4 regions of the Blastococcus saxobsidens DD2 genome follow, and region 4 is predicted to be linked to each of the others. Evidence: riboswitches for the same ligand, from Rfam matches in the RefSeq annotation. Region 4 holds a riboswitch; each other region holds the start of a gene.
The links. A riboswitch is a leader RNA that binds a small molecule or an ion and turns the genes downstream of it on or off. The one in region 4 is predicted to bind cyclic di-AMP.
Positions count from the first base shown of each region.

Region 1: another riboswitch for cyclic di-AMP. It lies ahead of BLASA_RS09530 (C40 family peptidase); the one in region 4 lies ahead of BLASA_RS12990 (hypothetical protein).
Region 2: another riboswitch for cyclic di-AMP. It lies ahead of BLASA_RS23415 (LysM peptidoglycan-binding domain-containing protein); the one in region 4 lies ahead of BLASA_RS12990 (hypothetical protein).
Region 3: another riboswitch for cyclic di-AMP. It lies ahead of BLASA_RS13680 (lytic transglycosylase domain-containing protein); the one in region 4 lies ahead of BLASA_RS12990 (hypothetical protein).

Region 1 is NC_016943.1:2,018,938-2,021,128, reverse strand. It holds gene BLASA_RS09530 (C40 family peptidase) at 6-962, opposite strand; cyclic di-AMP (ydaO/yuaA leader) riboswitch at 1,108-1,287, opposite strand; gene BLASA_RS09525 (hypothetical protein) at 1,473-1,790, opposite strand; gene BLASA_RS25920 (M15 family metallopeptidase) at 1,823-2,191, opposite strand, start outside.
Region 2 is NC_016943.1:1,913,834-1,916,024, forward strand. It holds gene BLASA_RS08980 (hypothetical protein) at 1-554, shown strand, start outside; cyclic di-AMP (ydaO/yuaA leader) riboswitch at 841-983, shown strand; gene BLASA_RS23415 (LysM peptidoglycan-binding domain-containing protein) at 1,047-1,907, shown strand; gene BLASA_RS08995 (class I SAM-dependent methyltransferase) at 2,038-2,191, opposite strand, start outside.
Region 3 is NC_016943.1:2,880,875-2,883,065, reverse strand. It holds gene BLASA_RS13690 (GNAT family N-acetyltransferase) at 1-28, shown strand, start outside; gene BLASA_RS13685 (class I SAM-dependent methyltransferase) at 79-732, shown strand; cyclic di-AMP (ydaO/yuaA leader) riboswitch at 858-1,002, shown strand; gene BLASA_RS13680 (lytic transglycosylase domain-containing protein) at 1,193-2,095, shown strand.
Region 4 is NC_016943.1:2,746,193-2,748,383, forward strand. It holds gene BLASA_RS12990 (hypothetical protein) at 74-988, opposite strand; cyclic di-AMP (ydaO/yuaA leader) riboswitch at 1,273-1,422, opposite strand; gene BLASA_RS12995 (bifunctional 3'-5' exonuclease/DNA polymerase) at 1,576-2,191, opposite strand, start outside.

The DNA of each region.
Region 1 (2,191 bases), 730 kb from region 4:
GACTGTCAGCCGACGATGCGGCGGGCGCTGTTGAAGCTGCCCATCGCTGTCACGCTCGCCACCTTGACCGGCTGGCCGGAGGTCGAGGCGTGCACCATCTGCCCGTTGCCGATGTACATGGCGACGTGGCTGACCGGGCTGTAGAAGAAGAGCAGGTCGCCCGGCTGCAGTTCACTACGGGAGACCGGAACACCCATCTGCGACTGCATCCGGCTGGAGTGCGGCAGCATCACCCCGGCCGCGGCGTAGGCGTAGGACGTCAGCCCGGAGCAGTCGAAGGCGTTCGGACCACCGGCGCCCCACACGTACGGGTCGCCGGCCTGCGCGAGAGCGGTGTCGACGGCCACCTGCGCCGCGGAGCTGGGGGCGGTCACGCCGCTGGGCGCCGGGAGGCTCTCACCTCCGTGCGCGCGGGCCACCTCCTCCTGCTGCTGGGCGGTGAGTGCGTCGTACTGCCGCTGGTAGTCGGCGATCCTGCGCTCGAGTTCCTGCCGCGTGACGGTGATCTCGTCCACGACGCCCTGCGCCGCGGCGGTGGCGGCGGCCGCCGCCTCCCGCGACTCGTCGGCCACCTCGGCCGCCTGCTCCACCTCGGTGAGCACCTCGTCGGTGTGCTCCGCGATCGCATCGAGGGTGCCCAGGGAGAAGATCAGCTCGTCGGTCGAGTCACTGGTCAGGAGGAGGTCGAGCGGGGACATGCCGCTGCCGGTGTAGGCACTGCGGGCCAGCTGGCGGATCTGCCCGTCGAGGGCCGCGAGCTGACCCTCCGCGGCGACGACGGCCGCGCCGGCGGTCGTCGCCGCGGCCTGGTGCCCGGCGAGGACGACCCGTGCATCGTTGAGCTGCTCGGAGACGACCTCGAGCTCGTGGCTGGCCTCGGCCACCCGGGCGGCCGCCTGGTCGGCGGTCCTGACCTCATCGGGGACGGCGGACGCCGTGGCCGGCAGCAGGGTCACGGTCACGGCAGCGACGGCGCTGACCAGGAGACCGGAGCGCAACGCCCCCGAGCGGGGACTCCGCGTGAAAGCCACCTCGCGTTCGGTGTGGCGCTGTTCGCGGACATGCCTCAGGGGTGCGTCTGGGGTCGCCACGTGCGGCGGCTCTCCGTTTCTTCCTCAGCTACCGCCGACCGAGTTAGCTGACGGGTTCGGGCTGGGAAGACTGGCCCTATCCCCCACGCACCGGCGAGCCGGCCGCGGGAGAACTCACCCCAGAACTGCGGTGGGTCCCCGGTACACCCCGGGCGCCGGGACTGCACGCCGCGCGGTGATTAGGCGGTGTTCGGTCGAGGCCACCCCTCGACGGGTGACGACCACCCGGCCGAACGGCGACGACCCTAACGACCTTGATGTGCCTGTGACAAACGGGAACGGTGAGAACGGGTGGGACGGCATCCCGCCCCGTACGGCGCGCCTACCTCGGGATACACCCGGACGGGTGTATCTGCGGCCGCTCCGACGGGCACGGGACGATCAGCCCGTGCGCCGTCCGGATCCCTCGCCGCCGTGGCCGTCGGCGCCGTCGCGGTGACGCAGCGGGGGCACCAGGCCCCCCTCGGCCAGCGCGCGGACAGCCCGGCGCTCCACGTCGTCGAACTCCACCACCACGCCGGGCGGCGGGAGCACGACGTCCTCGGCGGTGACCGGTGCAGGACCACCGGTGCGCCCGGTCATCGGCACCACGACCGGATCGACCCCCTGCCATCCCGGCGGGGCCCCGAGCAGGACGGTGACCACGCAGTCGGCGCAGCCGGTCCCCCGGGCGGTGCAGGTGTCGCAGTCGATGAGCATCGCTTCTTCTCCTCCGTGAGTCGTTCCGCACGCTAGGAGGAGGCACCGACAATTCCGCCGCGGCCGCCGGCACCCGGGCCGCTCTCAGCTGCCCGCGTACTCCCAGTGCCAGGGCTCCTCGCGGCCGGTGCCGGGATCAGCCCACGTGGGGTGCAGGAATCTGAACCGGCGTTCGCCACCATCCAGGCGTACTGGGGGGTGCCGAACGCCTGGATGCCGCCGCAGAGATCCACCGCCAGCCCCCAGCCGTGGTTGCTCGTTCCGGGCACCGCCGCGAGCGCCGGCTTCTGCCCGTACAACCGCACCTGGCCGGCGTAGGTCCGGTAGGAGTCGGTGATGCAGATCGGAGCGCCGAGAGCCGCGGCGTAGGCCGCCGACATCGCCCGGTAGGCGGCCGCCGC
Region 2 (2,191 bases), 830 kb from region 4:
CCCAGCACTTCCACATCGGTGCCGAGGGGGTCTGCCCGCCCGCATCCGCCGACTCGGACGGCGACGGCATCATCACCACCGCCGATGGTCAGCCGTTCTACGGGATGATCGGCTCCTCGCTGACCACCGAGGGCGACACCAGTGCCGACAGCGGCCTGGCCGTCGACCGCTTCCCGACCCCCGAGGATGACAGCTACACCTACGAGCGCACGTTCACGATCGACCAGGCCACGCAGGAGTCGTTCGCGGCCGGTACCGCGGTGCTGGTCGTGCACGGTATCGACGTGAACGGCAATGGCACGTACGACGCCGAGGCCGGTCAGAGCTCGCTCGACCCGTCGCTGCCGCTGGAGGCCACCGCCCCGGCCGCCTGTGGTGCCTTCACCGCCTCCCAGATGGGTCAGATGCCCACCGGTGGCGCCGAGACCGGCGCGGGCAGCACCGCCGGCATCGAGCACGAGGCCGCGATGGGTATCGGCGCGGTCGCCGTCGCCGGTGCGGCTGCCGCCGGTGCGGTTGCGTACCGCCGTCGCCAGGCCGCCGACCAGGCCTGATCGCACACCCGGTCCGCGCCGGGCGGGCATCGCCTGCCCGGCGCGGACCGGCCCCGGCTCGATCGACGGCCCGTGACCCCGGCCGCCGATCGGGCCTTCGGGTGTCAGCGCCCCCGCTCACGGGAAGCGGGGCGCTGCGCTCACGACCGGTCACGCGGCGTGCTTCTTCGCGGAGGGTCTCGGAAAAGGTCGGGTACGACCTACTGGTCTTCGGCCCCGTCTGCCTAGCCTTCGCACGTCCGCCGATCGGTGGACCCGGATGGCCGCCCGCCGAACCTGCCCACGGCCACCGGAGGCGTCGAGACGACGGGCAGGCGCGGGGGACCCACCGATCAGTGGCCCTCCGGGCCTCGGGGTGAAGCCGCAGCATGCGGCCGGGCAACTCTCGCCCGAACCCGACAGCTAACTCCGCAGGCGGCGAGAGGCTCACCACCCATGCTCAATCGCTACCGCACCCTGGGCCGACACCGTCGTCCCACCCGGAATCGCGCCGTGACGGCCGTGGCCTACCCGGCCGTGGTCCTCGCAGCAGCATCGGCCGTCACCCTGGGGTCCATCGCTCCGGCGGCGGCACACACCGGGGAGCACACGGTCCGTTCCGGCGACACCCTCAGCAAGCTCGCGGCCGGCCACGGCACCTCGTGGCGCAGCGTGTACGCCGACAACCGCGGCGCGATCGGCGCCAACCCGAACGCCCTGCGCGTCGGGCAGGTGCTCAGCATCGGCGGGTCCGGCGCGGCGCCGTCCGCCGCCAGGTCGGCACCGAGCGCCTCGGGCACGTACGTCGTCCGCTCCGGCGACACGCTGGCCAGGATCGCCGCCCGCCACGGCACCACCTGGCAGCAGCTGCACGCCCTCAACCGGCAGGTCATCGGGGGCAACCCGAACGTCCTGCGCGTCGGTCAGCGTCTCGTCCTCAGCGGTGCAGCAGCCCCGGCTGCCGCGCCGAGCGCGGCTCCTCCTCGTGCCACCCGATCGGGCCGGGCCGTCCCGGCCCCGGCTGCGTCGCCCGCACCGGCTGCGGCTTCGCGTTCCTACGGTGCCTGGGATTCGCACGTCCGACCGGCCGTCCAGGAGGTCGCCGAGCGGTTCGGCGTCTCGAGGATCCTCACGCGCCCCGGCCACACCCCGACCCAGGGCCGGGCGGCCGACTTCATGGTGTACACCGACCGCGCCAAGGGTGACGCCGTGGCCCAGTACGTGATCGACAACGCGGCCCGGCTCGGCGTCGAGTCCGTGATCTGGCGGCAGCGGATCGCCGGTCCGTGGACTGGTTGGACGTGGCAGGCCATGGCCGACCGTGGATCCCCGACGGCCAACCACATGGACCACCCGCACGTGGCGTTCCGGTAACCGACCACGGGGCCGCAGGGTTCCAGGACCGACGAGAAGCGCCCCTGCCCGGGATCGGGCGGGGGCGCTCCTCGTCGTACGGGCCGTATCCGCCGACTGGCGCATCCACGGTCGGACGTCGCCGCGGCGATCAGGCGGCGACCGCGGTGACGAACGTGCAGATCCCCTCGCCGGAGTCGGCCCGGTGGCGCACCCCGATCAGCCACAGCAGCGCGATCTCGATCCGGTGGACCAGCCGGCGCGGCCCCTCGAACCAGGTGCTGCCGCCGGTCGTGACCGTCACC
Region 3 (2,191 bases), 130 kb from region 4:
GCTGTCGTCCTGGTCGCTCCGGCTGTGACCGGCCGGGTGCCGGCAGCGCCAGCGGGCCAGGCACCGCAGACTGACCGGGTGCTGACCGTCCCGCCCGAGTTCGTCCGCGCCCACACCCGTCCGGTGCGGCCCGCGCTGGTGCCGGAGGTGGAACTGCTGGTCGCCGCCGACGTCGTCGCCCTGTGGGAGGCGATGGAGACCCAGCACGGCCGCACCTCCACCGATCCACCCTTCTGGGCCGCGGCGTGGCCGGGCGGCCAGGCGCTCGCGCGGTACGTCCTCGACCACCCCGAGCTCGTCGCCGGGCGCACGGTGCTCGACCTCGGTGCCGGGAGCGGGCTGGTCGCCGTCGCCGCCGCCCGGGCCGGCGCGGCCGCGGTGCTGGCCAGCGACGTCGATCCGTTCGCGCTGACCGCGGTCACCGTCAACGCCGAGCTGAACGGGACACCGGGCATCACCCCGGTGGGCGACGTGCTGGGCGACGAGCCGCCCGACGTGGGCGTGATCCTGGCCGGCGACGTCTGCTACGACCGGGAGATGACCGACCGGGTGCTGCCGTTCCTGGACGCCGCCCGCGCGGGCGGTGCCGAGGTGCTGATCGGCGACCCGGGGCGGATCTACCTGCCGGAGGACCGGCTGGCCGCGCTGGCGGTGTACGACGTCCCCGACACCGAGCCGTCGCCCACCCGGCCGGCGGCCGTGCGCCGAACGACGGTGTGGCGGCTGCCCTGAGCCCCCGGGTTCCGGAGGTTTTGTCACCGGGGGATTGTCACGGCCCGATAACGGTGGTTACCGTGGCTCCGCCCGGCCGGTCGTCCACTCCCCATCCGGGGAGGTCCGCCCGGGCGCCGCCGAGTCACCCGCAGTCATCGAGCCGCGGGCGAGCCGGGGACCCACCGCAGCACTGGGGTGAATCGCGCGCCGCGCACGTCGCGGCGCGGGTAGGGCCACTTCCCGCCCGAACCCGTCAGCTAACTCGGTAGGCGGCCATCGGAAGGAACGGAGCGCCGCCGCATGGCGAGCCCACGGGCCCACCTGGCACGGAACTGCAGCAGGTACGCGGTCTCGCGGGCGCCGTCCCCGCGCTGAGCCCGGGCCCCGCCCGCACCCGCTGCCACGACCATCCCGCAGCAGCCCGCCGCCGTGTCGGCCGGCCGCCTGCTGCGCCCCGCACCAGGAGCAGTCCCACCCCATGAAGCCTCGCGCCACCTCCATCGCCCGTGCCCTGCGCCCGACCGGCGGCCGCAGCCGCATCCCGGGACCGGCCGGCCGGGCGGGGCTCCTGCTGGCGGTCGCCGCGGCGGGCGGCCTCGTGGCCACCGTCGTCGTCGCCGACGAGCCGGCCGCGCACGCCAAGCCGCAGCTGGCGTCGGTGAGCGTCGCGGCGCAGCTGGGCATCACCACCGAGGCGCCCGCCGACGTCGCCGAGGTCGCCGACACCGCCGCCGACTCGCTCGAGCAGCTCGCCGCCAGCCGCAGCGAGCGCGCCGCCGAGCAGACCGCCGCCGCGGAGGCCCGAGCCGCTGCCGAGCAGGCCGAGCTCGACCGCCGGGCTGCCGAGGAGGCGGCGCGGATCGCGGCCGAGGAGGCCGCGCGCCAGGCCGCGGAGGAGGCGGCCCGCCAGGAGGCCGCGCGCCAGGCGGCCGAGGAGGCTGCCCGTCAGGAGACCGCACGCCAGGCCGAGGCCGCACGCCAGGCCGAGGCCGCGCGCCAGGCCGAGGCCGCACGCCAGGCCGAGGCCGCGGCGGCTCGTGCGAGCCGGGCCCCGGCCGCGCCGGCCGCACCCGCCCCCCAGGCCGCGCCGTCCGGCTCCTACCAGAACTACGCGATGCAGAAGCTCGGCGGCTCCGGCAGCGAGTTCGGCTGCCTGGAGAGGCTGTGGGGCAAGGAGAGCGGCTGGAACCCCAACGCGCAGAACCCGCGGAGCACCGCGTACGGCATCGCGCAGTTCCTCGACTCCACCTGGGCCGGCACCGGCATCGCCAAGACCTCCGACGGCTACCGGCAGATCGACGCCGGGCTGATCTACATCCAGAACCGGTACGGCTCCCCCTGCGGCGCGTGGGCTGCTTTCCAGTCCAAGGGCTGGTACTGATCGCAGCCCCCACCGAGATCACCGGTCGTGCAGAACTCGAACGCTGATCCACCGGATGCATCGGTGGGCCGATCGCATGCGGGCCTGTGGGACGAC
Region 4 (2,191 bases):
GACGAAGAGTGCCCGCCCGGCGCCGCGCCGAACCCTCGACGTGCTGCCGGGGCGATCCCCCGGCCGGCCGCGTTCAGCCGCGGTAGTTCACGTGCACGTGGTCGTAGTGGTTGGCGGTCGCGCTGCCTCGGTTCTCCATCGCCTGCCAGGAGCCGCCCGGGGAGGAGAGCATCCGCTGCTGCCAGATCAGGTAGTCCACGCCCAGCTCGGCCCAGTGCGCCCGGTGGTAGGCGACGATCGCGTCCCCGAGAGCGGCGTCGGACATGACCATGTAGTCCAGCGCCAGCCCGGAGGGGTGCCCGCCCGGGTCGGCCGCGCTGGCCCGGGTGCCGCCGAGGGTGATGCTCCCGGCGCCCGGCACATTGCTGACCACCGCGTCGGCGGCGCGCTGGACCTGCGGTCGGACGCTTCCGGCGTTGTTGGTGATGCGGGCGACCGCGGTGGCCGCGACCGAGGCGGCCGCCGTGACCGCCTCCTCCGCCTGCTGCCGGGGGGTGGGCGCGGCCGCCTGGGCCTCGGCAGCGGCCCGCTCCTCGGCAGCCCGAACCTCGGCCTCCGCGGCCGCCTGGGCCTCGGCAGCGGCGGCCGCCTGGGCCTCGGCAGCGGCACGGGCGGCCGCCTCGGCCTCCGCCTTCTGCTGGTCGAGCACGGCCTGGTCGGCGGCGGCCTGCGCCTGCTGCGCGGCGACCTGCTCCGCCTCCCGCGTGCTGCGGCTGGCCGCGAGGTCCTGCAGCGGCTCGAGGTCCTCGGTGACGTCGATGGGCGCGGACTGGGCGCTGAGCCCCAGTTCCTGGGCGACGCTGACCGACTGCGGCGTCCCGGGCTCGGCCTGCGCGGCGGGGTCCACGCCGACGAGCACGTTGACCATGACGGCACCGGCGGCGGCCATGCCCAGGTACAGCGCGGGGCGGCGGACGGTTGCCGGCGGACGGCGGTGGCCACGGGGGGCCGGGCGACGACGGCCGGTGGTGGTGGTGCGGGGATCCATGGGTACGGGGTGCTCCGGAGCGGGTGCGCGGCCGGCCCTCGGGGGGCGGCTGCGGCGGGGATGCGGGCAGCGAGAGGGGGGTCTCACCAGGCGGCGGGAGACCTGCTGGCGGCCACCAGGCAACGGCGTTCAGCCGGTCGAGCGAAGAGGGCTCGGGGTGGTGGGCCGGCAGGCGCGGGTCGCCGGGCGAGGTGCGGTCAGATCCGCGGACGCGCCCGGAGGCGGCGGCGTCGGGTCGAGCAGGGTCGTGCAGCAGGGCAAGGGCGCGCCATCCGGCGGCTCTCCGTTCTTCCGTCTGCCGCCTACCGGGTTAGCTGACGGATTCGGGCGGGAAGTGGCCCTACCCGCGCCGCGACGTGCGCGGCGCGCGATTCACCCCAGTGCTGCGGTGGGTCCCCGGCTCGCCCTGGCGGGCGACTCGGCGGCGCCCGTTCGGACTCCCCGGGTGGGGAGGTGCGACCGACCGGACGCCAGCCACCGTAGCCGCCGTTATGCAGTCGTGACAATTGCGCGCAACGATTCTCCGGGCGTGATGCGTGTCGCGCGGCCGGACCCGGGGCTCCGGAGGTGTAGGCGCCGACGTCGGTTCAGCCCGCGTCGGCCCACGACCGGACGACGGCGACGTCCAGCGGGAAGTCGACGGGGAAGGTGCCGAAGAGCAGCCGGCCCGCGGTCCCCGCCGCCGCCCGGACCTCCTCGACCACCGCCCCGGCGAGGTCCGCGGGGGCGTGCACCACCACCTCGTCGTGGAGGAAGAAGGCCAGGTGCGGCCGCTGGTGCAGCGGTCCCGTGCCCCCGAGCCGCCAGAGCCGGTTCCGCAGGTCGGCCAGCCAGCACAGGGCCCACTCGGCGCCGGTGCCCTGGACGACGAAGTTGCGGGTGAACCGGCCCCACGCACGGCGGGCGCGGTCCCGCTCGTCCCGCGGACCGGCGGACTCGGCCGGCTCGCCGAGCTCGGCCTCGCGCTGCGCCCACGCACCGGTGGGCAGCGGGGAGCCCCGGCCGAGCAGCGTGTGCACCACCTCCCCGCGCTCACCGGCCCGTGCCGCCTCCTCCACCAGGCCGATCGCCCGGGGGTAGCGGCGGGCCAGCCGGGGCATCATCCGGCCGCTCTCACCGCGGGTGCCCCCGTACATCGCCCCGAGGATGCCGACCTTGGCCTCCGCCCGGCCGGGCACCACACCGGCGTCCACCATCCCCTGG